3 regions of the Bacillus sp. DTU_2020_1000418_1_SI_GHA_SEK_038 genome follow, and region 2 is predicted to be linked to each of the others. Evidence: a T-box and tRNA genes for the amino acid it is inferred to sense, from the RefSeq annotation. Region 2 holds a T-box; the other regions hold tRNA genes.

Region 1 (10,071 bases), 230 kb from region 2:
AGGGGTTAAAACCAGAAGTCCTGGCATGGTTACTTTCCGAATACCACAGGAAGATCTTGGTTTCATTCCGATTACCGTTCCGTACGCAGAGGTGCCTACAGCTATTCAAACAAAAGTTGTTGATGGTTGGGTAGGTGGAACACCAAATATCAACTATGCATGGGTTGGTGAAGTAATCAATTACATGTATGTAAACTATTTGCATGCAGAAGCAACAAGCTATGTTATGAGTGAAAAAACTCTTGAAAAGCTTTCCCCTGAAGATGCTGAAATTGTTGTGGCAGCATTCAACGAACAAAGTGAAAAAAGCTTTACTTTAGCACAAGAAAATGAAGAAAACTACAAGAAAAAATTAGCTGATGATTATGGCGTTGAAGTTATTGAATTCACTGATGAACAAATAGACACTTATGCAGATTTTGTTAGAGAAACTACTTGGCCTAAGCTTGAAGAGCAATTGACTAAAGAATTAATGGATGGTATGAGAGCTGAAGTTGAAAAACTTAAATAAAACTAGCAATCTAACAAACTAACAAATGTTTTTAACACATGGGGAAGGGAAACCCTTCCCTTATTTCCTTTTATTTTGTTTACAACATTAGAGAAAGGAGAATTGCAAATGCATTCCCTTGAAAACAGGTTAGAAAAATCATTCGTTTGGTCAGCTTTAGTCAAGTTTTTAAGGTTTGGTTTAATTGTCAGCAATATACTTGTAACATTAATTACTTTTGCTGCTGTTGTAGCTCGTGCCCTTGACTTTAATTTACTAGGCTACGAAGAAATACTAATTATTTGTGCCTTCTGGCTTTATATGTTTGGAAGCGCTTACGGGTCTTATGAAAAAAGCCATATTAAAGCGGATATCATCGTTATTATGATGAAAGAGAGTTTTTTAAAAGATTTGATTTCACTAATACGTGATACTTTGAGTGTTTGTCTAGGTATAGTATTTTTTCTTTGGGCCATACAATTATTCCAATGGAATCTCGATAATGGACAGCTAACTACAGTTTGGCGTATTCCGGTAATAGTTGGTCAATCTTCACTTTTGTTCGGTTTAGGTGTAGGCACCTTTTTCCATATAGTTTATTTGTATGATGGAATAAAAAGATTCTATTTAAAATGGATAAAGAAGATTCAATTCAATGATAAAAATGATTAAAGGAAGGAGGTATAATTAAATGCTTTCTTTAGTAGCCATTCTTGTTTTAATAGTCATTCTATTACTTGGAGTTGAAATACCGTATGCATTTTTTGCCTCCATCCTAGTAATTGTTGTTTTTGGAGGATATGATTATACCTTCCTATTACCATATGGCTTCAGTAAGGTTAGTTCCCTAATTCTAGTGGCAATTCCACTTTTTATACTTGCAGGTCAGCTTATGGAAAAGAGCGGAATTGGAGAAAGTTTAATTAATTTTGTCACTATGTTTATAGGGCGTATAAAGGGAGGACTTGGAGCAGTAATGGTGATATCATGTGCCCTCTTTGGTTCCATCTCCGGCAGTGGTTTCGCTACCCTTTCAAGTATTGGAACTATTATGCTTCCAAGAATGCAAGCTGCGGGATATCCACGAGGAGTTTCCGCTGCACTTATTTCAAGCGCATCCTTGCTGGGACTTCTTATCCCACCGAGTCTGAACATGATTTTATTTGCATTTATTGGTGGCCAATCTGTATTGGCTACATTCCTTTCTACTATAGGTCCTGGAATCTTACTCATTATATTACTTATTCTAACTAACTGGTGGATGCTAAGAGACTGCAAAACATTGGTATTACCAGAAAAAATGGAAAAACCTGTTTTCGTTAATACCTTAGTAAACAGAACAGGAAAAGCTGTTCCTGCTTTAATTGCACCTTTTATCATTTTAGGTGGCATATACGGCGGTTTCCTTACTCCGACAGAAGCTGCCGCAGTTTCGGTATTATATACAATTCCCATTGGAATCCTTTTCTATAAGGGGCTTGACTGGAAAACATTCAAATCCGCATTAGTAGCTGCCGGAACAACAGCTGGTGTAATTATGATCATGCTATTATCTGTTATGATGCTTTCAAGATTATATATAATGGAAAATGTACCGAATATGATTCTTGATTTAATGATGGCAGCAACAGATAATAGGCTCGTTTTAATTTTCATGCTTAACTTATTCTTGATTATTATAGGAATGCTTATGGACGATACAAGTGCCATCCTTCTTACAACACCGATATTACTACCAGTAGCAATTGCACTTGAAATTCATCCAGTACACTTTGCAGCTATAATGGGTGTTAATCTTGGACTAGGTTGTGTTACTCCTCCAACCGCTCCATTTTTATACCTTGGATCCAGAATAGGCAATGCACCAATCAACGAAATGATGAAACCAACAATGTGGTTGATTCTTTTCGCTTGGCTTCCAACATTGTTCATAACTACTGTTTTTCCAGATATTGCTTTGTTCCTACCTAGACTATTTGGCCTTTTATAAAATTAACACACTGTTCGTATCGTTGGCTTAACAGGAACTAAAGTACTTGTTTATACCTTTTAAATGTACCTCTATTACCTTTGGTTTCAAGTTAGATATCTGAAAGAGTTGAATAAGAAAAGAGTAGGCGCATAAAATTATTATGCGCCTCTTGCAGATTCTAATAGCCTTCCTTATATTGATTGCCTATTCCCATCCTTTCCGTTTATATGCCTAGTTTTCTAATTAATAGACCTTTTATACTTTGATTTAAGATTCTTAATGCTCTCCTTAGTTTCTTTTACTTCCTGTGAAAATTTTGAAACTACTATAAATACAAATGCATTGAAGATTAATGCAAGAAACCCTATTATTCCAACATTTATATCAAAGTTATATGAAATTATAATAAGAACGGCTAATCCAGTAATAATTCCCGCTATAGCGCCCTTTGCATTTGATTCTTCCCAAAAAAGAGCCCCTGCTACCGGAACAAATACTTGTGCTGTACCGCTTAGTGCAATTAATCCAAGCTGAATCATTAAACCTGGAATAAAAGTAAAAGTTAGATATGAAAGGACTGCAAATATCAGAATTCCAACCTTTCCTATATTGAGTAACCTTTTGTCACTCGTATTTCTATTTATATATCTTTTATGTATATCAATTGTGTACATAGCTGAAATCGAATGAATTTGAGAGTTTGCTGTAGACATGGCGGCAGCTGCACCACCAATTAGTATTATATAGGCAAGTATATATGGCATGTAATTTAAAACAACCCTCGGTAATAATGTATCAGAATCAACCAGTTCATCTACAAGAAGGATTCCCGCATTGCCTAAAAGCATAGGAGTCATATTAATGAATGATATAGAAGCAAGCAAGAAAGGGATTAGATAAAAGGTTTTGGCATCTTTTACTGCATATATCCTTATCCAAAGTGGAGGTCCCATTAATGCGCCAATAGGAACAATTACAAACATTGAAATCCATAGCAGCGGACCCATAGGCCCAGGAAGAGTTAAAACTTCAGGCACTTTATCATTTAACTCCGAGAAGAGATTTCCAATTCCATTGAAATAATAAACAATAAATATTCCACCTAACAATACACTAATAATTATTAATATCTGGTAAAAAATATCGGTCCAGGCAACAGCCCTCAGTCCTCCAGTCCAAACATAAATTACTATAACGGAGGTAAATACAAAAGCTCCCATCTGACTTGGTATCAATCCCTTTGAAGCTGTTTCAATAAGATATGCTCCGCCAGAAATCTGTATTTGAAAATAAGGTATTGTAAAAAGCATCATAAGAGTCGTGACTAATATTCCTAAAGCTTTGGATTTATATATATCCATAAAAAAGTCGGTCGCAGTAATATAGTTGTTCTCTTTTCCATAAAACCATATTCTCTTTCCGATCCTCAAAAAAAGTATTCCAAAAAGTATATCCCAACCTATGGTTGTCCAATATACAGGTCCATTGTTGTAATAATATGAAGTAGAACCCAAAAAAGCAAAAGCACTCCACCAGGTGGCCTGAACAGTAAAGAATACAGTCATTGGGGACATGCTCCTGTTCTGAACAAAAAAACCAGATATGGTCGCTTGGTCTTTTTCACCTGCTTTAGCACCAATCCATAAAGGAATAAACATAGAAGCCCCTATAAATAAAATAGCTATAGAACTTTGATCCATTTTTTCTCCCTTATAATTCTTATTTTGTATTATCAGTTTCGAAAATTGTTGACAATATGCAACATTATTACCTATTAGAAAGCTGTATTTTGCAGAGAAAAAGTAAACATTGTTGCAATTGCAAATGCAGAGTATTGCAAACTGACATGGAGCCACATCTATAGGCATACTTCTCTAACCAAGAATCCAGTAGCCACAGGGCTTGGCTATCCATGAAGGCTATCATGACCAAGGCTCTTATCTAAAATTGCAGCTTAATTTATCTTTGCAAAATTCTGCACTTTTATTTTGCTAAGCACAACAGTGGTAAAGGGCTAAGGTGCATTTTCGTTCGATTAGTCTGTAATCCTATCTTAAGGTTTACAGAACTTGCTGGCAATTCAATTCCTTATCTCCTCCAGCTATATTAAATATTTTAAATGAAATTATATAGAGTTAAAATGAAGCTATAAAAATTATAACAAATATGATGTCAATAATTATGGAAATTATGGATACGATTTAAAATAGTCCAATAATTATCTACCTATCAACTAGGTGAATAACTAGACAACTGGCACTATATCAAAAAGGTATATTTTGACCGAAAAGACAGGTATGCATACGGCATAGATATCACTCAATAAAAGGACAATCAATCCAATTCGTAATTGAACGGCTAGGATATGGCAATACATGCTATTAAGAATTACGAATTGAGGATGAACAACTTAGTATGAAGAAAATATGAGGAGATGGTTGTGTATAAAATGTGTAAAATGATTTGAAGTCCTAATCGTTTTCTAACGACTTCTTAGAAATTGAAAAAGCTCATAAATCTCTATTTGAAGAGGGTTATGAGCTTTCTAAAAAATCTTATTTAACTAAAATAACAAAAGATACCGGTGGTCGGGATCGAACCGACACTCCAGAAGGAACACGATTTTGAGTCGTGCGCGTCTGCCAATTCCGCCACACCGGCGTATTAAAATTTCAAGGAAGTGCCGAGGACCGGAATCGAACCGGTACGGTAGTCACCTACCGCAGGATTTTAAGTCCTGTGCGTCTGCCAGTTCCGCCACCCCGGCGTATATAAAAAAATAATTTTGAAGTTGGAGGCGGCAACCGGATTTGAACCGGTGATCAAGGTTTTGCAGACCTATGCCTTACCACTTGGCTATGCCGCCTTAAAATAAAATGGAGCGGAAGACGGGATTCGAACCCGCGACCCCCACCTTGGCAAGGTGGTGTTCTACCACTGAACTACTTCCGCAAATGGCTGGGCTAGCTGGATTCGAACCAACGCATGTCGCAGTCAAAGTGCGATGCCTTACCGCTTGGCTATAGCCCAATAATATAGAGTAATTAATGATATTATATCAAAACCTATGATAAGGGTTCCACTATTTATTAAAATGGGGCGACTGATGGGAATCGAACCCACGAATGTCGGAACCACAATCCGATGCGTTAACCACTTCGCCACAATCGCCATAATTCATAATAGTTTCAATAATTAAATGGGGCGGCTGATGGGAATCGAACCCACGAATGTCGGAACCACAATCCGATGCGTTAACCACTTCGCCACAACCGCCATAATTTATGGCAGGGGTAGTAGGAATCGAACCCACATCAAAGGTTTTGGAGACCTTCGTTTTACCATTAAACTATACCCCTATAAATGGTGGTGGGGGACGGATTCGAACCGCCGAACCCAAAGGGAGCGGATTTACAGTCCGCCGCGTTTAGCCACTTCGCTACCCCACCGTAGTTATTAGAAATTGTCTGTAGTCATAATATGCTCCAAAGTCCTGCGGTCTTTGTCGCAAAAATTTAAAATTACCATTCATTGAAGAACTGCTCCGAAGCTGTAATTTTAAATTTTTGGTGCCGGCCAGAGGACTCGAACCCCCAACCTACTGATTACAAGTCAGTTGCTCTACCAATTGAGCTAGGCCGGCGTATATTATTTTATTTCCTAATTTAAAAACTGCTAAAAATTGTGCTTCAAAGTCTTACAAACTTTGTCGCAGATTTAAAAAGTTTACCATCAAGGGAGTAAAGCTTCGGTGCTGCAAGCTTTTAAAATCCTCTACCAATTGAGCTAGGCCGGCGTATTCTTTTTAAATGGTGGCTCAGGACGGAATCGAACCGCCGACACAAGGATTTTCAGTCCTTTGCTCTACCGACTGAGCTACTGAGCCACAAAATGGCGGTCCGGACGGGACTCGAACCCGCGACCTCCTGCGTGACAGGCAGGCATTCTAACCAACTGAACTACCGGACCAGATTGCGGGGACAGGATTTGAACCTGCGACCTTCGGGTTATGAGCCCGACGAGCTACCGGACTGCTCCACCCCGCGATAATAGTATTTATATGATTTTTACTATGCTCATATAAAGCATAAGGACTGACCCGATCTCAGGATGCTTAATCAAGCAGCAGCTGCATCGGTACAACTCACAGTTGATTCATGGAGTAACGCTCGTTGCTCCACCCCGCGACAATAATATTCCATGCTATAAGTAAACATGGTGGAGGATGACGGGATCGAACCGCCGACCCTCTGCTTGTAAGGCAGATGCTCTCCCAGCTGAGCTAATCCTCCGAAGCACAGGACGTGCAAGTGCATACGTTGCGACAGGATGTCGCGTACTTAGTATGCCAAATGGTGACCCCTACGGGATTCGAACCCGTGTTACCGCCGTGAAAGGGCGGTGTCTTAACCGCTTGACCAAGGGGCCAGATAAGTTTTTAAATGGCGGAGAGCAAGGGATTTGAACCCTTGATACGCGGTTAGCGTATACACGATTTCCAATCGTGCTCCTTCGGCCACTCGGACAGCTCTCCAGATGGCTCCGCAGGTAGGATTCGAACCTACGACCGTTCGGTTAACAGCCGAATGCTCTACCACTGAGCTACTGCGGAATAGTGAATATATTAAAAGCCTAGCGACGTCCTACTCTCACATGGGGACAGCCCCAAACTACCATCGGCGCTGAGAAGCTTAACTTCCGTGTTCGGGATGGGAACGGGTGTGGCCTTCTCGCTATCGCCACTAGACTTTTGTTAAAGACAATATCTATTATATCGTCTTTTTGATTTTTTTCAAGAGAAATTTTCATTCCCTCAAAACTAGATAATGCTGAAGAAGTTATTCGAGTAATCATACTAAATGTGGTTAAGTCCTCGACCGATTAGTATTTGTCAGCTCCACGTGTCGCCACGCTTCCACCTCAAACCTATCAACCTGATCATCTTTCAGGGGTCTTACTAGCTTGACGCTATGGGAAATCTCATCTCGAGGGGGGCTTCATGCTTAGATGCTTTCAGCACTTATCCCGTCCGCACATAGCTACCCAGCTATGCCTTTGGCAAGACAACTGGTACACCAGCGGTGCGTCCATCCCGGTCCTCTCGTACTAAGGACAGCTCCTCTCAAATTTCCTGCGCCCACGACGGATAGGGACCGAACTGTCTCACGACGTTCTGAACCCAGCTCGCGTACCGCTTTAATGGGCGAACAGCCCAACCCTTGGGACCGACTACAGCCCCAGGATGCGATGAGCCGACATCGAGGTGCCAAACCTCCCCGTCGATGTGGACTCTTGGGGGAGATAAGCCTGTTATCCCCGGGGTAGCTTTTATCCGTTGAGCGATGGCCCTTCCATGCGGAACCACCGGATCACTAAGCCCGACTTTCGTCCCTGCTCGACTTGTAGGTCTCGCAGTCAAGCTCCCTTATGCCTTTACACTCTTCGAATGATTTCCAACCATTCTGAGGGAACCTTTGGGCGCCTCCGTTACTCTTTAGGAGGCGACCGCCCCAGTCAAACTGCCCACCTGACACTGTCTCCCGCCCCGATCAGGGGCGCGGGTTAGAATTTCAATACAGCCAGGGTAGTATCCCACCAATGCCTCCACCGAAGCTGGCGCTCCGGCTTCCAAGGCTCCTACCTATCCTGTACAAGCTGTACCGAAATTCAATATCAGGCTACAGTAAAGCTCCACGGGGTCTTTCCGTCCTGTCGCGGGTAACCTGCATCTTCACAGGTACTATAATTTCACCGAGTCTCTCGTTGAGACAGTGCCCAGATCGTTACGCCTTTCGTGCGGGTCAGAACTTACCTGACAAGGAATTTCGCTACCTTAGGACCGTTATAGTTACGGCCGCCGTTTACTGGGGCTTCAATTCAGAGCTTCGCTTGCGCTAACCCCTCCTCTTAACCTTCCAGCACCGGGCAGGCGTCAGCCCCTATACTTCGCCTTGCGGCTTCGCAGAGACCTGTGTTTTTGCTAAACAGTCGCCTGGGCCTATTCACTGCGGCTCATCCGGGCTATTCACCCAAATGAGCACCCCTTCTCCCGAAGTTACGGGGTGATTTTGCCGAGTTCCTTAACGAGAGTTCTCTCGCTCACCTTAGGATTCTCTCCTCGCCTACCTGTGTCGGTTTGCGGTACGGGCACCTTTTCCCTCGCTAGAGGCTTTTCTTGGCAGTGTGGATTCAGGAACTTCGGTACTATATTTCCCTCGCTATCACAGCTCAAGCTTAACGCAAGCGGGATTTGCCTCGCTTGCACTCTAACTGCTTAGACGCGCTATTCCAGCAGCGCGCTTACCCTATCCTCCTGCGTCCCCCCATTGCTCAAACGGTAAAGAGGTGGTACAGGAATATCAACCTGTTGTCCATCGCCTACGCTTTTCAGCCTCGGCTTAGGTCCCGACTAACCCTGAGCGGACGAGCCTTCCTCAGGAAACCTTAGGCATTCGGTGGATGGGATTCTCACCCATCTTTCGCTACTCATACCGGCATTCTCACTTCTAAGCGCTCCACCAGTCCTTACGGTCTAGCTTCAACGCCCTTAGAACGCTCTCCTACCACGGACATCGCAGATGTCCATCCACAGCTTCGGTGATACGTTTAGCCCCGGTACATTTTCGGCGCAGAGTCACTCGACCAGTGAGCTATTACGCACTCTTTAAATGGTGGCTGCTTCTAAGCCAACATCCTGGTTGTCTAAGCAACTCCACATCCTTTTCCACTTAACGTATACTTTGGGACCTTAACTGGTGGTCTGGGCTGTTTCCCTCTTGACTACGGATCTTATCACTCGCAGTCTGACTCCCATGGATAAATCTTTGGCATTCGGAGTTTGTCTGAATTCGGTAACCCGATGAGGGCCCCTAGTCCAAACAGTGCTCTACCTCCAAGATTCTAACAACATGAGGCTAGCCCTAAAGCTATTTCGGAGAGAACCAGCTATCTCCAAGTTCGATTGGAATTTCTCCGCTACCCACACCTCATCCCCGCACTTTTCAACGTGCGTGGGTTCGGTCCTCCATCCAGTGTTACCTGGACTTCAACCTGGACATGGGTAGGTCACCTGGTTTCGGGTCTACGACCACATACTCAATTCGCCCTATTCAGACTCGCTTTCGCTGCGGCTCCGTCTATTCAACTTAACCTTGCATGTAATCGTAACTCGCCGGTTCATTCTACAAAAGGCACGCCATCACCCGTTAAAGGGCTCTGACTACTTGTAGGCACACGGTTTCAGGAACTATTTCACTCCCCTTCCGGGGTGCTTTTCACCTTTCCCTCACGGTACTGGTTCACTATCGGTCACTAGGGAGTATTTAGCCTTGGGAGATGGTCCTCCCTGCTTCCGACGGGATTTCACGTGTCCCGCCGTACTCAGGATCCACTCTGGAGGGAACGAAGTTTCAACTACAGGGCTTTTACCTTCTCTGGCCGGCCTTTCCAGACCTGTTCATTTACCTCGTTCCTTTGTAACTCCGTATAGAGTGTCCTACAACCCCAAGAGGCAAGCCTCTTGGTTTGGGCTAATCCCGTTTCGCTCGCCGCTACTCAGGGAATCGCGTTTGCTTTCTCTTCCTCCGGGTACTTAGATGTTTCAGTTCCC
Region 2 (10,071 bases):
TCACCTAAGCCAGATACAACAACATCTTTTAATTTTGGATCTTGAACCCAGTTGTTCGTGTAGTAATAGATTGGAGCGATTGGCATTTCATCCATAAAAATAGCCTCTGCATCCTTTAACATTTGTTGACGAACTTCTGGATCTCCTTCAGTTGCAGAATTTGCAAGTAATTCTTGATACTCTTTGTTTTCCCATCCAGTATCGTTGTTTCCGCCATCAGCGTCACGGAACATTTCAAGGAAGTTGATTGCATCGTTGAAATCGCCTAACCAGCCCATACGAGCAACTTGGTAATCAAGTGAATGTACTTTATCAAGGTATACAGCCCACTCTTGGTTATCAAGGGTTACTTCTACACCAAGGCTGTTCTTCCACATATCTTGAATTGCTTGAGCAATCTTTTGGTGTGCTTCAGAAGTATTGTAAGAAAGGGTTACTGCAGGTAGCTCAGAAGCATCTTTAAGACCCATTTCTTCTAAACCTTTTTGTAAATATTCTTTTGCTTTTTCAACATCATTATCTTTGAAATAGCCTTTTTCATTTTCTTCAAACATGGATGGCGGTACAAGCGCCATAGCTGGCTGCTGTTCACCTTGAAGGATATTGTCAATTAGCTCTTGACGATTAATTGACAATGCAAAAGCTTTACGGATATTTACATTGTTAAATGGTTCAACTGTAGTATTGAACTTGTACTTGTAAACACCAGCGATTGATTGTGTTGTTAAACGGCCTTCATCTTTAAGTGCTTGCATTGCATCAGTTGGAAGCGCACCTGTTGGAGCACCAGCCCAATCAAGCTCACCATTGTCAAACATTGATAATTCTGTATTTGGATCATTAATCATGATCATTTCAATTTTTGATAGTTTTACTGCGTCTGCATCCCAATAAGTTTCGCTCTTTTCAAGAACGATTTTATCACTATGAGCCCATTCCGTCATTACGAAAGGTCCGTTAGTAGTATAGTTCTCACCAGCATCATTAGCCCAATTTGGGTTTGCTTCGGCAATTTTGCTGTTGAATGGAAGGTAAGTATAGAACGCTGTTAATTCTAAGAAGAATGGAGTTGGGTTTTCAAGAGTAACTTCAAGTGTTTTCTCGTCTAAAGCTTTAACTCCTACTTCATCTAGTGAACCGCCAGCAGTATTAGCTGCTTCTCCACCTTTAATATAATAAAGTTGGTATGCATATTCTGATTGATTGTTTGGATCTAAAGCCCATTTCCAAGCAGCTTCGAAATCATTTGCAGTGACAGGATCTCCATTTGACCATTTTGCGTCACGAATTGTAAACGTGTATACTTTTTGGTCATCAGAAACTTTCACTTCTTCTGCCATTGCATTTTCAGGCTCTCCATCTTTCCCGATACGTGTTAAGCCTTCAAGTGTTTGGCGAAGCACTGCTCCAGAAGTAGAGTCTTTCGCAAGTCCTGGGTGTAAAGATGGTGGTTCAGTATTGATATTTACACGTAATTCTTGCGGAACGTCAGACTTTCCTGCGTCTTTATCTCCGCCTTTGTCTCCACTGTCAGCATTATTATTTCCTCCGCATGCAGCAAGAAACATACTTAGTACTAACAGCATACTAAAAAAGATCGATAATCTTTTTTTCACGGTTTGAAACCCCCCTATTTTTTTCTGCAAACGTTTTCTTTACATTAGATACTAATTGTACAAGTGTACACATTGGGTGGATTACCTAAAAAGTCTGTAAATTGAATCGAGTTCGATTGACAAACTATGTAATAGCAAATAAAAAAGTAAGTTTACACTTATAATAAAATGATTATCCCTAAATTCTGAAAACTAATCAGACAGATGGAATTTTGCATGTTTATTTATTAGTTAAAACTTACTTTTTTAGTATAGTAAAACAACCCCACAGTTATACTGTAACCGCCTTGTAATGTATGTAACATTTTTGTAAAGATCTTGCTTGCTAGGTTAATTATAAATTCATAAAAAAATTATTGCAAGTAAGTTTTACTAGGTTAATAGCAATCTCTTATATATTTTCACGAAAAATACTTATAATATGCGAGTTTTTAGACCAGTAAAAAATTTATAAAAATGTATATTTATTAGCATTTATTTGGTTTTTTTATTAAAAGAACTTTCTGAATATAATGATTCCTTTTGTTTAGTATGATGTTCTCTTGATTTTACATTCCATTTATTATATTCTTAAAGGTAACATAATAAAAAATCGGCTATGAGAAAGAGTAGTACATTTACTTTTGGTTTCAAGAGAGCCTGTGGATGGTGGAAACAGGTAACCATGTAAATCGAATGGACTTTTGAGCCCTCTATTATATATGAAAGACGTATCCTCACGTTACAGAGGGTTCTATGCGAATTCAGCATGGTACAGAGTGACTCATATTGAGTAATTAGGGTGGCAACGCGGACCATTCGTCCCTATCTTTTAGGAACGAATGGTCCTTTTTTGTCCAAAAATTTTATTAATTTAGTATGATCGGTTCCTACCCGTTGTACTGTCTCTTTTTCGGCCAATATTAAAGGAGGAAATTAAATGAAAACAATCTTTTCGGGCATACAGCCAAGCGGTACGATTACGCTAGGTAACTATATTGGCGCCCTCAAGCAATTTGTTGAACTGCAAGATGAGTATAATTGTTATTTTTGTATTGTGGATCAGCATGCAATTACGGTCCCACAAGACAGATTAGAGTTAAGAAAGAATATCCGAAGCTTGGCAGCACTCTATTTAGCTGTTGGGATTGACCCAGAAAAGGCTACCCTTTTCATACAATCCGAAGTACCTGCTCATGCACAAGCCGGTTGGATGATGCAATGTATTTCCTATATTGGCGAACTTGAAAGAATGACACAATTTAAAGATAAAGCGGCTGGAAGAGATGCAGTCCCTTCTGCGTTATTGACATACCCGCCTTTAATGGTTGCAGATATTCTGCTATACAGCTCTGATCTCGTTCCTGTAGGAGAGGATCAAAAGCAGCATATAGAATTAACCCGTGATTTGGCAGAAAGATTTAATAAAAAATACAGTGAGATTTTTACTATCCCTGAAATTCGAGTTCCTAAGGTTGGGGCACGCATTATGTCGCTTCAAGAGCCAACTAAGAAAATGAGTAAATCCGATCCAAATAAGAAGGCTTCCATTACCCTTCTTGATGATATTAAGCAAATTGAAAAGAAAATAAAAAGTGCTGTAACTGACTCTGAGGGCATCGTTAAATTTAATAAAGAAAATAAACCTGGTGTATCTAACCTTCTTTCGATATATTCAATTTTTTCAGGGAAAGAAATTAATGAAATTGAAAACATGTATGAAGGAAAAGGCTATGGAGATTTTAAATCCGATTTAGCTGAGGTAGTCGTGAATGAAATAAAGCCAATCCAGGAAAAATATTACGAATTGATGGAATCACAGGAACTGGATGATATTTTGGATCAAGGTGCTGAAAAGGCAGCAAGCGTTGCCGATAAAATGCTGAAAAAGATGGAAAATGCAATGGGACTAGGAAGAAAAAAAAGATAATCAGAAATGCGAAAGCGCCTTCGGAACAATTAAAGGACAATTGTTCCTGCGATGACTAATCGCAGAAGCTTTCCTTTGTGGTCACCCCCGACAAGCACAAGCCAAGCCTCCCGGAAAGGTTGTTCCTTACCTTTCTAGGAGGCTTGACTTGTGACCTCGAGGGGGGAGGCGCTCCTCCTAAAAGCTAACGCTTTTACTCGTGCGATGATAATGCTGCCGAAGCGTTCCTTGTGGAGCTAGACAGTTCTCAAACTCGAGAAAAATTATATTTTCTTATTTTAAGCAAAAAAAATCTATCATCAACGTGATAGATTTTTTTTACTTTCCTTCTAATTTACTTTAGGACCGTGCTCCATTTCCCATAATTTCTCAAAAAACGGCTGCCCTTTAATTAAGTTTTCACAAAATTGCTCATGCTTGTTCGTCCATCCATATTTACTCTGTTCAAAAAGCTGAAGCCAAGCTTCCTCAAAAGCCATTTGCTGAATATCCTTATAACTTTCTGGACTCCATTCTGTATACCAATAACGGACTTCAGCTACATTTTTGGAAGAATATAGCTGATCTAACGCCATAAACATTAGTTGCTTTAATTGTCTTTCTTTTCTAGTCAACCCTGCCATCAATTCAGGCGAGGGAGAAAGAATATGAAAATTCTTTAATGCTCTTTGATCATTAAAAGAATATGGTGTAGCATCATGATTAGAAAGCATTTCATACGCTAATTGTTCTTGTCTTGGTATAAGCCTGCTTTTTCGAATCGGAATATTATAGCCAATAGTATCGACTGCTAATATACCTTTTCCATCAGATACAACAAAACAATAGTCTAATTGGACTCGCTCATGATTTTTTCTTAAATAGGCCTTTTGATATATATCGTCTAACAGTTGTTGAGGCAATTCCGATAAATCATTTTCAATGTAATTAAACAGAACTGGATCAATTTTGATTAAAGGTACTTGGTCTAATAGTTCTACACCATCATCTTTACGCCATTCATGAAAGTGGCAAACATTATATCCATTTTCTTCTCCTTCAAACCAGTTCACCCAAACATCATGAAGATATAACATCTTTTACCCCCCGCTTCAACATGCTATTTGTCACTCAGTATGGGCAGAGGGAAGTAAAATTATTCCTAAATTAGTAAGACGCAGGGAAATATTTTCATTGATCATATAATTAAAATAAGAAGTCCCCCCTATTTATTAGGAGAGACTTTTCATCCTTAATCTTGAGTTTTTGGATCTAATGCATCTCGGAGTCCATCTCCGATAAAGTTAAAGCATAAAACAGTAATCAAAATGAGTAAGCCCGGGAAAAAAGAATACCAAGGCGCCGTTTTCAAAACTGTGAAATCCTGTGCATCTTGAAGCATATTTCCCCAGCTTGGGGTAGGAGGCTGGATACCTAATCCCAAATAACTTAAGGCAGCCTCAGTCAAAATGACATTCCCAATTAACAAGGAAGCTGAAACGATGATTGGCCCCATTGCATTTGGCAATATATGACTAAAAATAATTTTATAAGATTTAGTCCCTATCGTTTTCGATGCAAGCACAAACTCTCTCGTTCTTAATGTAAGGAACTCCCCTCTTACAAGCCTCGCTGTACTTGTCCAGCTGATAAGAGCAATAACAAGGATTAAGTTAAAAGTACTTGGTTTAAAAATAGAAACTACTGTGATTAATAAAAATAGACTTGGAATTGAAATGACGATATCAACCAATCTCATTAACATCGCATCAATAATTCCGCCAAAATAACCAGCAATGGCCCCCACACTAACTCCGATTATAAGAGCCCCGGCAACAGAACCAAAGCCAACAAGTAAAGAAATTCTTCCTCCATATAAAAGCCTTGTGAAGATATCTCGTCCATATCGATCAGTCCCAAGCCAATATTCAGCCCCAGGCGCTTTTAGCTTATGCAATAAATTCATATCCTCAAATTTATATGGGGCAATCACTGGAGCTAATATAGATGACATGATTATTAGAAACAATACGATGGCTCCTATAACAGCCAATCTATTTTTCGTAAATTTTCGAAAAAATATTCTAGTTAACGTATCAGGCTTGCTTTTTAAATGGGGGTTTAATTTTAAATCATCTTGTGTAATTTCCGCATTTATTTGTGACAAAAAAACCCCTCCTTAATACTCAATACGCGGATCGAAAATTGCGTATAAAATATCCGCTAGTAAATTTCCAATCACAACAAACACTGCAGAAATAACGGTTAGCGCCATAATGACTGGGTAGTCGCGAAGAAAAGCAGAGTCAATAAATAATTGCCCAAGACCAGGCCAAGCAAAAACCTTCTCTGTAATAGCTGCTCCGCCAACAAAGGAAGGCAGCATTAAACCAAAAAGAGTGATGATTGGAATCATGCCGTTTCTAACCCCATGCTTAACAACCACTTTCTTTTCTTTGAACCCTTTTGACATAGCCGTACGAATATAATCCTGCTTTAGGACATCCAGCATAGAAGATCTTGTGTAACGTGTAAGAGCCGCTAAATCCGCTGTCGCTAAAACAAAGCCTGGTAATATTAAATGATGTATTCGGTCCCAAATACTAAATGGCGCATTTAATGTTGCTACTCCGCCAGTTGGAAACCAGCCTAATTTAACTGAGAAAAACATGATTAAAATAAGTCCTAACCAGAAGTTGGGTGTTGCAACCCCTAGAAAGGAGCCGACTGTAAACGTATAATCCAATGGCGAATAGGGTCGCATTGCCGAGTAAATGCCAATTGGAATAGCAATGATGACGGCAATGGCAAATGAAACAACCATTAATAATAGGGTATTTGGAAGCCTATTAAGAATAAGCTCACTCACTGGAGTTCCCCGTTTAATTAAAGATTCACCGAAATCCCCTTTTGCCATATTTCCAAGCCATTTAAAATATTGAATATGAATAGGGTCGTTTAATCCATATTTTTCTTCGAATTTTGCTTTATCTGACGGCTTCATTTTTGGATCCATTAGCATTGCTACAGGCCCGCCTGGTGCCGCTTTTATGATGGCAAATGATAATATGGTAATTCCGAATAGTAAGGGAATAGCCATTAATGTTCGTCTAAAAATGTATGAAACCATCGCCTATTCTCCCTTTCATTAATTTCAGTTTATTCAAAATACACAGCCAAAAAAATTAACGTGTAGAATTTTCAGTATTTGAAAAATAAAAAGTAAGGGAAGGTAAAGGGCCTTGGGGGGCCCCAATCCCTTACTTTTCAGGTAATAACTCTATTCTTGTTTTAACCACCATTTGTGGATGTTGTACATTTGAGCCTTCGGATGGAATTCATAGCCTTCTAGATTCTTAGGAAGTGCACGGAACTCTTTCGGATAGTATAGGAACGTATATGCTTGATCTTCAGCTAGACCAGCTTGAATTTTTCCAATCATTTCTTTACGCTTATCTTTGTCAAGCTCTTGTAGCTGCTCATCCATTAATACATCTAGCTCAGGATTTGAGTAGCCAGTAAAGTTAAGGCCTTGTTCAATTTCTTTCGTATGGAAAATACCGCTAGGATCTGGATCAATACCTAAGCTCCAGCCTAAAACGATTGCTTCAAAATTCCATACACCTGGGTCGATATCAGCAATTAATGAACTGAATTCAACGATTTGAGGTTTAATTTCAATACCAACTTCTTTTAGTTGTTGTTGAAGAATAACAACGATATCTTCACGAACTTTGTTTCCTTGGTTCGTCTTAACTTCTATAGAGAATTTCTTCCCATCTTTTTCTAGAATGCCATCAGCACCAGCCGTCCAGCCAGCTTCTGCTAACATTGCCTTAGCTTTTTCAACATCGTATTCAAACTTTGGTACATCTGGGTTATATGCCCAGCTTAATGGACTTTCTGGAACGTGTGCAACTTCACCAAGTCCAGCCATTACGTTCTCAACGATTGCTTTACGATCAATTGCATGAGTGATCGCTTGACGAACTTTCTTATCCTGAAACTTTGCGTCACGCTGGTTTAAAGCTAGATATGTGTAGGAAAGGGCTAAACCTGATTCTAGACGAAGTCCAGTAGCATCAGCAAAGCTTTCAACTGTTGGAACGTCTGGCTGTGCGATACCTGCATAGTAATCAATGTCTCCAGCTTGCAGTTGAGCAAGAATAGCGTTTGCATCTGGAACAAGCTTATAAGTGACAGAATCTAAGTACGGACGGCCGTCAAAATAATCATCATTAGCAACAACCCTTACGTACTCACCATCTTTCCACTCATCAAACTTGAATGGACCTGAACCAATCGGGTTTTTCGTGTTAAATTCATGCTCTCCAAGATCCGCAATCGGAACATCTTTTAAGATATGCTCAGGAAGAATTCCGAATCCAAGACTAACTACTGGGAATTGAGCATCCACTTGCTTTAAAGTAAATTTAACAGTATATTGGTCAATTTTTTCGATCTTTTCGATATTTTCAAAATATGACTTACGGACGCCATCATAATCTGGGCTTAATGGAATGCTGTATGTAAATACAACATCATCTGCATCTAATGGCTCGCCATCATGGAATTTTGCATTTTCAACAATCTTTACAGTAAATTCTTTACCATCTTCTGAAGCCTCTAGTGACTCAGCAAGATTGCCTTCTGTTATTGTATTAAGTTCAATATCAGAACCTGTTAAACTGCTAAAAATCATATCTTCAATATCACCGCTTGATGCATCATTTGAATATAAAGGGTTAAACATTGTCGGTGCACCTGTTGATCCAACCACTAGGTCTCCACCTGTAACAGGTCCTTCATTTTTCGGTTCTTCTTTTGCCGGTGTTTCTTCTTTTGCCGGTGTTTCTTCTTTTGGCTGGGTTGTCTGCTGTCCGCCGGAACATGCAGCTAAGAACATAGACAATACTAGCATTAGGCTTACTAGTAACCACGCTGGCTTTTTCATTCATTTTCCCCCTTAGGTTTATTTTTTAAATCTAAATCCTTTTTTCAGAGAAACGAGTGTAAATATATCGCCCCCCTTCAAAGATTTATATACTAAATGCATAAATCTCATAGAATGAGTTTATCGAGCATTTAATAACAGAAATTAATATAAATGGCAGGCTACATAATGGCCCTGCTTTACCTCTTTATATTCAGGTATCATTTGACTGCATATTTCCATTGCGGCAGGGCAACGGGTATGGAAAACACAGCCTTGAGGCGGATTTGCTGGGCTAGGCAAGTCTCCTTTTAGAATAATTCTTTCCCTTGCCTGTACACCTTTTTTCTTTGGAACTGGAACAGCTGACATAAGCGCCTGAGTATAGGGATGAAGCGGATCTTCATACAAATCCTTTTTACCCGCAAATTCCATGATTTTTCCTAAATACATAACTCCTACCCTATCGCTAATGTGACGAACGACACTTAGATCATGGGAGATAAACACATAGGTTAGCCCTAAGTCATCCTGCAAGTCCTCCATCAAGTTAATAATTTGTGCTTGGATGGACACATCGAGTGCAGACACTGGTTCATCCGCAATGACTAAATCAGGATTTACCGCAAGAGCCCTGGCAATACCAATCCTTTGTCTTTGTCCACCAGAAAACTCATGTGGGTATCGATTAATAAACAGAGGATTAAGCCCTACCTTATCAAGAAGATCTTGAATTTTCTCCTTTCTTTCCTTCCCGCCATATAAATTATGGGTAACCATTGGCTCACTAAGAATTGATTTTAATGTCTTCCTAGGATTTAGTGAGGCATACGGATCTTGGAAAACCATTTGTATATCTTTTCTAATAGTTCGGCGAAGATCTGCTTCATTCATTTTCGAAATATTCTGACCTTTAAAGATGATATCTCCGCTTGTTGGTTCATACAGACGAATTAGGGTCCGGCCTGCAGTTGATTTTCCACAGCCCGATTCACCAACAATTCCAATTGTTTCTCCTTTTTTAACATTAAAGCTCAAACCGTCTACAGCTTTGATAGTGCCTACTGTCCTTTGTAAAAAGCCAGCTTTAATAGGAAAGTGCTTCCTTAAGTCCCTTACATCTAATAGGTATGTTGAATCTTTCCCGTATTCTAGCTCCTTTTTTCCTAAAGAAGTCGTTGCATTCATACTGTCGCCTCCTTCTCTTCGTGTAAAAAGCAGCGTACTGACCTTGAGCCTTTAACTGGCTTAAACTCAGGTGCTTCGTTATGGCAGCGATCAAATGCATGTGGACAGCGAGGTGCAAAACGGCACCCTTTCGGAAAGTGTTCTGGAGGAGGAACTGTACCTTCGATAGAGTAAAGACGATCCAAGTCTCCATCCAGCGATGGAATTGATCCCATTAACCCAATTGTATAAGGGTGTAACGGTTCATCAAATAAATCATCTACACTAGCTTCTTCTACCACTTGACCACAATACATAACAACTACTCGATCCGCAATTTCTGAAACAACACCTAAATCATGGGTTATTACTAGGATTGAAGTATCAGATTTTTGGCTTAAATCTTTCATTAAGTCTAGTATCTGGGCTTGAATTGTAACATCAAGAGCAGTTGTCGGCTCATCTGC
Region 3 (10,071 bases), 1.2 Mb from region 2:
ATGACTCCTACCATCAAGCTAATCGAAATCTCATAAGGGTAAATAATAACCCGTCCCAATATATCACACACAAGCAAAAAGGATGAGCCAAGTAATGCGGTATGCGGTAAGGTCTTTTGCAAATGATCCCCTTTAAAAATTGAAACAATGTTTGGGATAATTAAGCCAAGAAATGGAATCATTCCAACTGTTAGAACAACCGTAACGGTTATTAGTGCTACAAGAATAAGTCCAAAATTCACAACTCGTTTATAGGACAAACCTAAGTTTTTCGAAAAATCTTCCCCCATACCTGCGACTGTAAAGCGATTCGCAAATAGATAGGCCACTACTAACAATGGAATCGTTATGTATAAAAGCTCATATCGTCCCTTCATTATCATTGAAAAATCACCCTGGAGCCATGCAGACATATTTTGGATGACATCTGCCCGATAGGCAAAAAAGGTCGTAATCGAAGATAAGATGTTTCCAAACATTAAACCAACAAGCGGAATAAAAATTGCGTCCTTAAATTTAATTCGGTCAAGCAATTGCATAAACAAAAGCGTGCCGGCGAGCGCAAATACAAAGGCAACGACCATTTTTTCAAGAAGAGACGCATTCGCAAATAACAGCATTGACACTAGAATTCCAAGTCTAGTAGCATCGAGTGTACCCGCTGTTGTTGGTGAAACGAATTTATTCCGGCTGAGCTGCTGCATGATTAGCCCTGCAATACTCATCCCTGCTCCTGCAAATAAGATTGCCAATAATCTTGGCAAGCGGCTGATGAGAAAAATTTGAGTTTCATCAGATTGCAGATTCAGCAAATCCTTCGGTGTTATATGGCTCACACCAACGAAAAGGGATAGGATTGATAGAACAATGAGCGAGGCGATAAGGTATCTTTTTTTCATAACTATCTCCAATAAGTAAACATTTTCGTAAGCTTTAATGATACTGAAAATCATTATCACTACAACTCACAATTTTTATTATAACAGTCAGGAAATGATTGTCAATGAATAAATGAAAATAATTATCAATCGCAATTAGTATTTCAATCTGGTATGACACTTACTTTTTAAGATGTTTGTCCAATAAAAGACATGAAACTGACAATCATTTTCTAGGAATAATAGCAAAAAAACAGAAATATGAATTGATATTAAAGGGTAAAACAGATGGAACTTCAATCAGTGGGGTTATCCAGCCCGTTAATCTGATAATCATATCGGTGAAGGGGTAACTGCGTTGGAATTCATTGTGAGAGCTAAGGAAGGGTTAACGCTACAGTCATTATATTACGGATCCAGGCGAGAAAACATGGTCAGTGGCTTTATTCATCTGCAATACGGGGATATTATGACAATTACGAACCAAGGCAAGTTTGTATATGGAACGGGCTGGTTTATCCTTATCACAATTAAGGATTCAATTAAGGATTTTGTCTTCATGCCTGAGCTTGACGAAGCAATCAACACAAATAAGCTGCAAACAGGGATTGACGTAATGTTGGACCACTCTATTTCTACCTTTTATTTAGACAAATCCTTAGTTCATCGAAACAAGGAGCTATTCCTATCACTTTCAACCAAATTGAAAGAATCTTCATTTCTGTTGCATAGAATAACTAATAATTTCCCATCAGGTAAACAATTTTCGTAGCTTACTAAACAATAATTTACAAATACATACAAAAAACCGCTAATCCACAATATATATATGGAAATAGCGGTTTTATTAGGTTAGACCAATTGGTAATTAATGTACAATTAGAAATATTAATCTTTAATCAACACCTTAGGAGGCTGTTGTTCAATACAGATAAAAAGTGGCTCCGCAGGTAGGATTCGAACCTACGACCGTTCGGTTAACAGCCGAATGCTCTACCACTGAGCTACTGCGGAATAGTAAATATATGGGCCTAAATGGACTCGAACCATCGACCTCACGCTTATCAGGCGTGCGCTCTAACCAGCTGAGCTATAGGCCCATTAAAATTATATGGAGCGGGTGAAGGGAATCGAACCCTCATCAACAGCTTGGAAGGCTGTGGTTTTACCACTAAACTACACCCGCATTTTTGATTGATACAAAATTAAATTTAATTTACGCTCATTCATGCCTCTTCCTCTTCTAGCAAATTCAAGGATGTGAATGTGTCGAGGCAACTCGAAGATTATACATGGATGTTTCGCTCGTGGCTGTGGTTTTACCACTAAACTACACCCGCATTTATAAATTTGGAGGCAGCACCCGGATTTGAACCGGGGATAAAGGTTTTGCAGACCTCTGCCTTACCACTTGGCTATGCCGCCATTTCTTAAATTTTGATTGTGGTCAAAATTTGCTTCAAAGTCCTACGGTCTTTGTCGCAAGTTTTTTTAAAAACCATTCATCGATGTAAGGCTTCGGGGCTGTTTTTAAAAAAACTGGCTGGGCTAGCTGGATTCGAACCAACGCATGTCGCAGTCAAAGTGCGATGCCTTACCGCTTGGCTATAGCCCACTGAAGTAACCTCAAGAATTGCTTCTCTGTAAAATAATATGGGGCGGCTGATGGGAATCGAACCCACGAATGTCGGAACCACAATCCGATGCGTTAACCACTTCGCCACAACCGCCATAATTCACATATTTTTATATTTGGCAGGGGTAGTAGGAATCGAACCCACATCAAAGGTTTTGGAGACCTTCGTTTTACCATTAAACTATACCCCTATAAATGGTGGTGGGGGACGGATTCGAACCGCCGAACCCAAAGGGAGCGGATTTACAGTCCGCCGCGTTTAGCCACTTCGCTACCCCACCATATGGAAAAATAGGGATTTTGAAAATTTTATGGTGGCTCAGGACGGAATCGAACCGCCGACACAAGGATTTTCAGTCCTTTGCTCTACCGACTGAGCTACTGAGCCTAATTAATGTAACTTCCTAAAGTTTGTGTGGCTTTGGGAATGTGCTTCAAAGCCCTACGGTCTTTGTCGCAGATTTTAATAGCTTGCCATTCGGTGAAGAAATGCTTCGCAGCTGCAATCTTTTAAAATCCTCTACCGACTGAGCTACTGAGCCTAATATAAATATGGCGGTCCGGACGGGACTCGAACCCGCGACCTCCTGCGTGACAGGCAGGCATTCTAACCAACTGAACTACCGGACCAGATTGCGGGGACAGGATTTGAACCTGCGACCTTCGGGTTATGAGCCCGACGAGCTACCGGACTGCTCCACCCCGCGATAATAATATTAATATGATTTTTTACTATGCTCATATATAGCATAAGGACTGTCCCAATCTCAGAATGCTAAATCAAGCAGCAGCTCGATCGGTACAACTCGCAGTTTATTCAAGGAGTAACGCTCGTTGCTCCACCCCGCGATAATGGTATTTATATAATTTTCACTAAGCATAATATGGAGGAGGAAAGGGGATTCGAACCCCTGCGCGGTTTGACCCGCCTGTCGGTTTTCAAGACCGATCCCTTCAGCCGGACTTGGGTATTCCTCCACATTAAAATCATAAATATGGTAGCGGCGGAGGGGATCGAACCCCCGACCTTACGGGTATGAACCGTACGCTCTAGCCAGCTGAGCTACACCGCCAAATTAAGAAAAGACATTTAGTTTGATATAATAATGGTGGAGCCTAGCGGGATCGAACCGCTGACCTCCTGCGTGCAAGGCAGGCGCTCTCCCAGCTGAGCTAAGGCCCCATACATAAAGGTATAAAGGAACACAATTAGAATTAATTCCTATACTGCAAAAAATATTTTTGGAGCGGAAGACGGGATTCGAACCCGCGACCCCCACCTTGGCAAGGTGGTGTTCTACCACTGAACTACTTCCGCACATCAAAAATGGTGAGGTAAGTACTTTATAAAAAATACCGGATAGAAGTTAACATCTAACCAATTTATTGTAGTCAGTTGTTCAGGTCTACACCGGTAAATGATGGAGGATGACGGGATCGAACCGCCGACCCCCTGCTTGTAAGGCAGGTGCTCTCCCAGCTGAGCTAATCCTCCTCAGCGCAAAAAGTGCAAGTGCATATTAGTTAAACATATATCACTTCTACTATGCTGTAAAATGGTGACCCGTACGGGATTCGAACCCGTGTTACCGCCGTGAAAGGGCGGTGTCTTAACCGCTTGACCAACGGGCCAATTTATTTAAATTGATCATGCATTCATCAAAAATAATAGCCCCTCTTGGGGCTAGCCTAGCGGCGTCCTACTCTCACAAGGGGACAGCCCCTAACTACCATCGGCGCTGAAAAGCTTAACTTCCGTGTTCGGGATGGGAACGGGTGTGACCTTTTCGCTATCGCCACTAGACCTATTTTATTGAGGTTTGTTCCCTCAAAACTAGATAATGCTGAAGAAGTTATTCGAGTAATCATACTAAATGTGGTTAAGTCCTCGACCGATTAGTATTTGTCAGCTCCACGTGTCGCCACGCTTCCACCTCAAACCTATCAACCTGATCATCTTTCAGGGGTCTTACTAGCTTGACGCTATGGGAAATCTCATCTCGAGGGGGGCTTCATGCTTAGATGCTTTCAGCACTTATCCCGTCCGCACATAGCTACCCAGCTATGCCTTTGGCAAGACAACTGGTACACCAGCGGTGCGTCCATCCCGGTCCTCTCGTACTAAGGACAGCTCCTCTCAAATTTCCTGCGCCCACGACGGATAGGGACCGAACTGTCTCACGACGTTCTGAACCCAGCTCGCGTACCGCTTTAATGGGCGAACAGCCCAACCCTTGGGACCGACTACAGCCCCAGGATGCGATGAGCCGACATCGAGGTGCCAAACCTCCCCGTCGATGTGGACTCTTGGGGGAGATAAGCCTGTTATCCCCGGGGTAGCTTTTATCCGTTGAGCGATGGCCCTTCCATGCGGAACCACCGGATCACTAAGCCCGACTTTCGTCCCTGCTCGACTTGTAGGTCTCGCAGTCAAGCTCCCTTATGCCTTTACACTCTTCGAATGATTTCCAACCATTCTGAGGGAACCTTTGGGCGCCTCCGTTACTCTTTAGGAGGCGACCGCCCCAGTCAAACTGCCCACCTGACACTGTCTCCCGCCCCGATCAGGGGCGCGGGTTAGAATTTCAATACAGCCAGGGTAGTATCCCACCAATGCCTCCACCGAAGCTGGCGCTCCGGCTTCCAAGGCTCCTACCTATCCTGTACAAGCTGTACCGAAATTCAATATCAGGCTACAGTAAAGCTCCACGGGGTCTTTCCGTCCTGTCGCGGGTAACCTGCATCTTCACAGGTACTATAATTTCACCGAGTCTCTCGTTGAGACAGTGCCCAGATCGTTACGCCTTTCGTGCGGGTCAGAACTTACCTGACAAGGAATTTCGCTACCTTAGGACCGTTATAGTTACGGCCGCCGTTTACTGGGGCTTCAATTCAGAGCTTCGCTTGCGCTAACCCCTCCTCTTAACCTTCCAGCACCGGGCAGGCGTCAGCCCCTATACTTCGCCTTGCGGCTTCGCAGAGACCTGTGTTTTTGCTAAACAGTCGCCTGGGCCTATTCACTGCGGCTCATCCGGGCTATTCACCCAAATGAGCACCCCTTCTCCCGAAGTTACGGGGTGATTTTGCCGAGTTCCTTAACGAGAGTTCTCTCGCTCACCTTAGGATTCTCTCCTCGCCTACCTGTGTCGGTTTGCGGTACGGGCACCTTTTCCCTCGCTAGAGGCTTTTCTTGGCAGTGTGGATTCAGGAACTTCGGTACTATATTTCCCTCGCTATCACAGCTCAAGCTTAACGCAAGCGGGATTTGCCTCGCTTGCACTCTAACTGCTTAGACGCGCTATTCCAGCAGCGCGCTTACCCTATCCTCCTGCGTCCCCCCATTGCTCAAACGGTAAAGAGGTGGTACAGGAATATCAACCTGTTGTCCATCGCCTACGCTTTTCAGCCTCGGCTTAGGTCCCGACTAACCCTGAGCGGACGAGCCTTCCTCAGGAAACCTTAGGCATTCGGTGGATGGGATTCTCACCCATCTTTCGCTACTCATACCGGCATTCTCACTTCTAAGCGCTCCACCAGTCCTTACGGTCTAGCTTCAACGCCCTTAGAACGCTCTCCTACCACGGACATCGCAGATGTCCATCCACAGCTTCGGTGATACGTTTAGCCCCGGTACATTTTCGGCGCAGAGTCACTCGACCAGTGAGCTATTACGCACTCTTTAAATGGTGGCTGCTTCTAAGCCAACATCCTGGTTGTCTAAGCAACTCCACATCCTTTTCCACTTAACGTATACTTTGGGACCTTAACTGGTGGTCTGGGCTGTTTCCCTCTTGACTACGGATCTTATCACTCGCAGTCTGACTCCCATGGATAAATCTTTGGCATTCGGAGTTTGTCTGAATTCGGTAACCCGATGAGGGCCCCTAGTCCAAACAGTGCTCTACCTCCAAGATTCTAACAACATGAGGCTAGCCCTAAAGCTATTTCGGAGAGAACCAGCTATCTCCAAGTTCGATTGGAATTTCTCCGCTACCCACACCTCATCCCCGCACTTTTCAACGTGCGTGGGTTCGGTCCTCCATCCAGTGTTACCTGGACTTCAACCTGGACATGGGTAGGTCACCTGGTTTCGGGTCTACGACCACATACTCATACGCCCTATTCAGACTCGCTTTCGCTGCGGCTCCGTCTATTCAACTTAACCTTGCATGTAATCGTAACTCGCCGGTTCATTCTACAAAAGGCACGCCATCACCCGTTAAAGGGCTCTGACTACTTGTAGGCACACGGTTTCAGGAACTATTTCACTCCCCTTCCGGGGTGCTTTTCACCTTTCCCTCACGGTACTGGTTCACTATCGGTCACTAGGGAGTATTTAGCCTTGGGAGATGGTCCTCCCTGCTTCCGACGGGATTTCACGTGTCCCGCCGTACTCAGGATCCACTCTGGAGGGAACGAAGTTTCAACTACAGGGCTTTTACCTTCTCTGGCCGGCCTTTCCAGACCTGTTCATTTACCTCGTTCCTTTGTAACTCCGTATAGAGTGTCCTACAACCCCAAGAGGCAAGCCTCTTGGTTTGGGCTAATCCCGTTTCGCTCGCCGCTACTCAGGGAATCGCGTTTGCTTTCTCTTCCTCCGGGTACTTAGATGTTTCAGTTCCCCGGGTCTGCCTTCAATACCCTATGTATTCAGGTAAAGATACTGTTCCATTACGAACAGTGGGTTCCCCCATTCGGAAATCTCCGGATCAAAGCTTACTTACAGCTCCCCGAAGCATATCGGTGTTAGTCCCGTCCTTCATCGGCTCCTAGTGCCAAGGCATTCACCGTGCGCCCTTATTAACTTAACCTTGTTCGGTGAATGATAAGCGGCGCATCTCTGCGTCAGCTCCGTCACTGTGCTCCTCGCGTACCAACTACGTACGCTCCGGTGCTCGTTCTGTCGCTTCCTTGATCTGCTTGCTTCTCATCCTCCTCACAACTCTTCTGAATTGTGATTGGTTTTAAACTCTATATATAATAGAGAGAATAACTAAAATGGCGATTACTCGGTTATTGCTTCTTCATAATCATTATCTAGTTTTCAAGGAACAAAAAACACTAATTTACATAGTGTTTTGAGAGATAATTCCCTCAAAACTGAACGAACAAGTAACGTCTTTTATTGAAGTATCAAGTACTTCAAATCTTCCTTAGAAAGGAGGTGATCCAGCCGCACCTTCCGATACGGCTACCTTGTTACGACTTCACCCCAATCATCTGTCCCACCTTAGGCGGCTGGCTCCTTACGGTTACCCCACCGACTTCGGGTGTTACAAACTCTCGTGGTGTGACGGGCGGTGTGTACAAGGCCCGGGAACGTATTCACCGCGGCATGCTGATCCGCGATTACTAGCGATTCCGGCTTCATGCAGGCGAGTTGCAGCCTGCAATCCGAACTGAGAATGGTTTTATGGGATTGGCTAAACCTCGCGGTCTTGCAGCCCTTTGTACCATCCATTGTAGCACGTGTGTAGCCCAGGTCATAAGGGGCATGATGATTTGACGTCATCCCCACCTTCCTCCGGTTTGTCACCGGCAGTCACCTTAGAGTGCCCAACTGAATGCTGGCAACTAAGATCAAGGGTTGCGCTCGTTGCGGGACTTAACCCAACATCTCACGACACGAGCTGACGACAACCATGCACCACCTGTCACTCTGTCCCCCGAAGGGGAAAGTCCTATCTCTAGGATTGTCAGAGGATGTCAAGACCTGGTAAGGTTCTTCGCGTTGCTTCGAATTAAACCACATGCTCCACCGCTTGTGCGGGCCCCCGTCAATTCCTTTGAGTTTCAGCCTTGCGGCCGTACTCCCCAGGCGGAGTGCTTAATGCGTTTGCTGCAGCACTAAAGGGCGGAAACCCTCTAACACTTAGCACTCATCGTTTACGGCGTGGACTACCAGGGTATCTAATCCTGTTCGCTCCCCACGCTTTCGCGCCTCAGCGTCAGTTACAGACCAGAGAGTCGCCTTCGCCACTGGTGTTCCTCCACATCTCTACGCATTTCACCGCTACACGTGGAATTCCACTCTCCTCTTCTGCACTCAAGTCCCCCAGTTTCCAATGACCCTCCACGGTTGAGCCGTGGGCTTTCACATCAGACTTAAAGGACCGCCTGCGCGCGCTTTACGCCCAATAATTCCGGACAACGCTTGCCACCTACGTATTACCGCGGCTGCTGGCACGTAGTTAGCCGTGGCTTTCTGGTTAGGTACCGTCAAGGTACCGCCCTATTCGAACGGTACTTGTTCTTCCCTAACAACAGAGTTTTACGATCCGAAAACCTTCATCACTCACGCGGCGTTGCTCCGTCAGACTTTCGTCCATTGCGGAAGATTCCCTACTGCTGCCTCCCGTAGGAGTCTGGGCCGTGTCTCAGTCCCAGTGTGGCCGATCACCCTCTCAGGTCGGCTACGCATCGTTGCCTTGGTGAGCCATTACCTCACCAACTAGCTAATGCGCCGCGGGCCCATCTGTAAGTGATAGCCGAAGCCATCTTTCAGCTTTCCTACATGAGTAGAAAAGAATTATCCGGTATTAGCTCCGGTTTCCCGAAGTTATCCCAGTCTTACAGGCAGGTTGCCCACGTGTTACTCACCCGTCCGCCGCTAACTTTTGGGAGCAAGCTCCCAAAAGTTCGCTCGACTTGCATGTATTAGGCACGCCGCCAGCGTTCGTCCTGAGCCAGGATCAAACTCTCCAATAAATTGTGAGTTGATTAGCTCATAAATATCTTTTTTTAGAAAAAGACCAAAAGTTAAACGTTGACGTTTTTGTTCGTTCAGTTTTCAAAGAACTAATGTTGCTGACAAGATAATACTATATCAGATCATCTTTGTGATGTCAAACACTTTTTTGAAATAATTTTTGTATCGTGTTTGCGACAGAATCTTATATTATCATTTTCAGTTGTGATTGTCAACACTTTATATGATATATAGAAATTCTTTTTCATCTCCTCGCCTGTATTTCGTAGCGAGATTTTTATATTACTATTATATTTTCTATATGTCAACAACTATATTAGTATTATTATATAAAGAATAAAAAACAATATCATATATAAGAATTTGAAACGGGCAACCCATTTATAATTGTTTCCTTCGATGTTCATATTGAAAAGCCGCTCTTTATATAAAGAGCGACACATACTTTTTTACACAACATTTTAATATATTTGTATTACTGATCCATTTTTATGGATCACATGCACTTTCTGACTAGATTTCTTCTGATAATCTGAAGCTGTTCCATAGGGCACTTGTAAAACAAGAGGTTTTCCTTGCTCCGTAAATTCCACAGTAAAACTATCAGCAGCTCCAACCACTTCCGCTTTAGAAATTTGAACAGATCCAGGAATATTTAGTTTCTGTCCAATTAGAACCATTTCCTTACTAAGCCCATTTGCACCAGCTAGTTCTTTAGCTGTCATCCCGAAGCGCTTTGCTATTCCCCATAACGTATCTCCTGCTACAACCGTATAGTAACTTTCCACATCGCTATGGGTTTCTAGTGGCAATAAGAGTTTTTCCCCCGCAATTATTTTGTCGGAATT

What was found. The T-box of region 2 lies ahead of trpS (tryptophan--tRNA ligase). A T-box ahead of a tRNA ligase gene usually reads a tRNA of that ligase, here a tRNA-Trp.
Region 1: it encodes a tRNA-Trp, which carries the amino acid that the T-box ahead of trpS (tryptophan--tRNA ligase) is inferred to sense. The anticodon was not compared.
Region 3: it encodes a tRNA-Trp, which carries the amino acid that the T-box ahead of trpS (tryptophan--tRNA ligase) is inferred to sense. The anticodon was not compared.

The regions. Positions count from the first base shown of each region.
Region 1 covers NZ_CP135435.1:1,318,625-1,328,695, reverse strand. Annotated here, with positions in the region: gene dctP (TRAP transporter substrate-binding protein DctP) at 1-511, shown strand, start outside; gene RRV45_RS06595 (TRAP transporter small permease) at 620-1,162, shown strand; gene RRV45_RS06590 (TRAP transporter large permease) at 1,182-2,480, shown strand; gene RRV45_RS06585 (sodium:solute symporter family protein) at 2,702-4,162, opposite strand; tRNA gene RRV45_RS06580 (tRNA-Leu) at 5,042-5,123, opposite strand; tRNA gene RRV45_RS06575 (tRNA-Leu) at 5,144-5,229, opposite strand; tRNA gene RRV45_RS06570 (tRNA-Cys) at 5,255-5,328, opposite strand; tRNA gene RRV45_RS06565 (tRNA-Gly) at 5,340-5,414, opposite strand; tRNA gene RRV45_RS06560 (tRNA-Gln) at 5,418-5,492, opposite strand; tRNA gene RRV45_RS06555 (tRNA-His) at 5,558-5,633, opposite strand; tRNA gene RRV45_RS06550 (tRNA-His) at 5,663-5,738, opposite strand; tRNA gene RRV45_RS06545 (tRNA-Trp) at 5,748-5,821, opposite strand; tRNA gene RRV45_RS06540 (tRNA-Tyr) at 5,827-5,911, opposite strand; tRNA gene RRV45_RS06535 (tRNA-Thr) at 6,030-6,105, opposite strand; tRNA gene RRV45_RS06530 (tRNA-Phe) at 6,273-6,348, opposite strand; tRNA gene RRV45_RS06525 (tRNA-Asp) at 6,355-6,431, opposite strand; tRNA gene RRV45_RS06520 (tRNA-Met) at 6,435-6,508, opposite strand; tRNA gene RRV45_RS06515 (tRNA-Val) at 6,679-6,754, opposite strand; tRNA gene RRV45_RS06510 (tRNA-Glu) at 6,816-6,890, opposite strand; tRNA gene RRV45_RS06505 (tRNA-Ser) at 6,906-6,996, opposite strand; tRNA gene RRV45_RS06500 (tRNA-Asn) at 7,000-7,074, opposite strand; rRNA gene rrf (5S ribosomal RNA) at 7,093-7,209, opposite strand; rRNA gene RRV45_RS06490 (23S ribosomal RNA) at 7,324-10,071, opposite strand, start outside.
Region 2 covers NZ_CP135435.1:1,549,387-1,559,457, reverse strand. Annotated here, with positions in the region: gene RRV45_RS07730 (peptide ABC transporter substrate-binding protein) at 1-1,616, opposite strand, end outside; T-box leader at 2,206-2,425, shown strand; gene trpS (tryptophan--tRNA ligase) at 2,536-3,525, shown strand; gene RRV45_RS07720 (YjbA family protein) at 3,855-4,601, opposite strand; gene opp4C (oligopeptide ABC transporter permease) at 4,757-5,662, opposite strand; gene RRV45_RS07710 (ABC transporter permease) at 5,684-6,634, opposite strand; gene RRV45_RS07705 (peptide-binding protein) at 6,785-8,458, opposite strand; gene RRV45_RS07700 (ABC transporter ATP-binding protein) at 8,603-9,625, opposite strand; gene RRV45_RS07695 (ABC transporter ATP-binding protein) at 9,622-10,071, opposite strand, start outside.
Region 3 covers NZ_CP135435.1:334,634-344,704, reverse strand. Annotated here, with positions in the region: gene RRV45_RS01890 (ABC transporter permease) at 1-899, opposite strand, end outside; gene RRV45_RS01885 (hypothetical protein) at 1,237-1,650, shown strand; tRNA gene RRV45_RS01880 (tRNA-Asn) at 1,818-1,892, opposite strand; tRNA gene RRV45_RS01875 (tRNA-Ile) at 1,905-1,978, opposite strand; tRNA gene RRV45_RS01870 (tRNA-Gly) at 1,991-2,064, opposite strand; tRNA gene RRV45_RS01865 (tRNA-Cys) at 2,230-2,303, opposite strand; tRNA gene RRV45_RS01860 (tRNA-Gln) at 2,419-2,493, opposite strand; tRNA gene RRV45_RS01855 (tRNA-His) at 2,533-2,608, opposite strand; tRNA gene RRV45_RS01850 (tRNA-Trp) at 2,632-2,705, opposite strand; tRNA gene RRV45_RS01845 (tRNA-Tyr) at 2,711-2,795, opposite strand; tRNA gene RRV45_RS01840 (tRNA-Phe) at 2,827-2,902, opposite strand; tRNA gene RRV45_RS01835 (tRNA-Asp) at 3,068-3,144, opposite strand; tRNA gene RRV45_RS01830 (tRNA-Met) at 3,148-3,221, opposite strand; tRNA gene RRV45_RS01825 (tRNA-Ser) at 3,400-3,492, opposite strand; tRNA gene RRV45_RS01820 (tRNA-Met) at 3,511-3,587, opposite strand; tRNA gene RRV45_RS01815 (tRNA-Ala) at 3,622-3,697, opposite strand; tRNA gene RRV45_RS01810 (tRNA-Gly) at 3,758-3,832, opposite strand; tRNA gene RRV45_RS01805 (tRNA-Val) at 3,937-4,009, opposite strand; tRNA gene RRV45_RS01800 (tRNA-Glu) at 4,072-4,146, opposite strand; rRNA gene rrf (5S ribosomal RNA) at 4,202-4,318, opposite strand; rRNA gene RRV45_RS01790 (23S ribosomal RNA) at 4,391-7,325, opposite strand; rRNA gene RRV45_RS01785 (16S ribosomal RNA) at 7,672-9,222, opposite strand; gene RRV45_RS01780 (LysM peptidoglycan-binding domain-containing protein) at 9,685-10,071, opposite strand, start outside.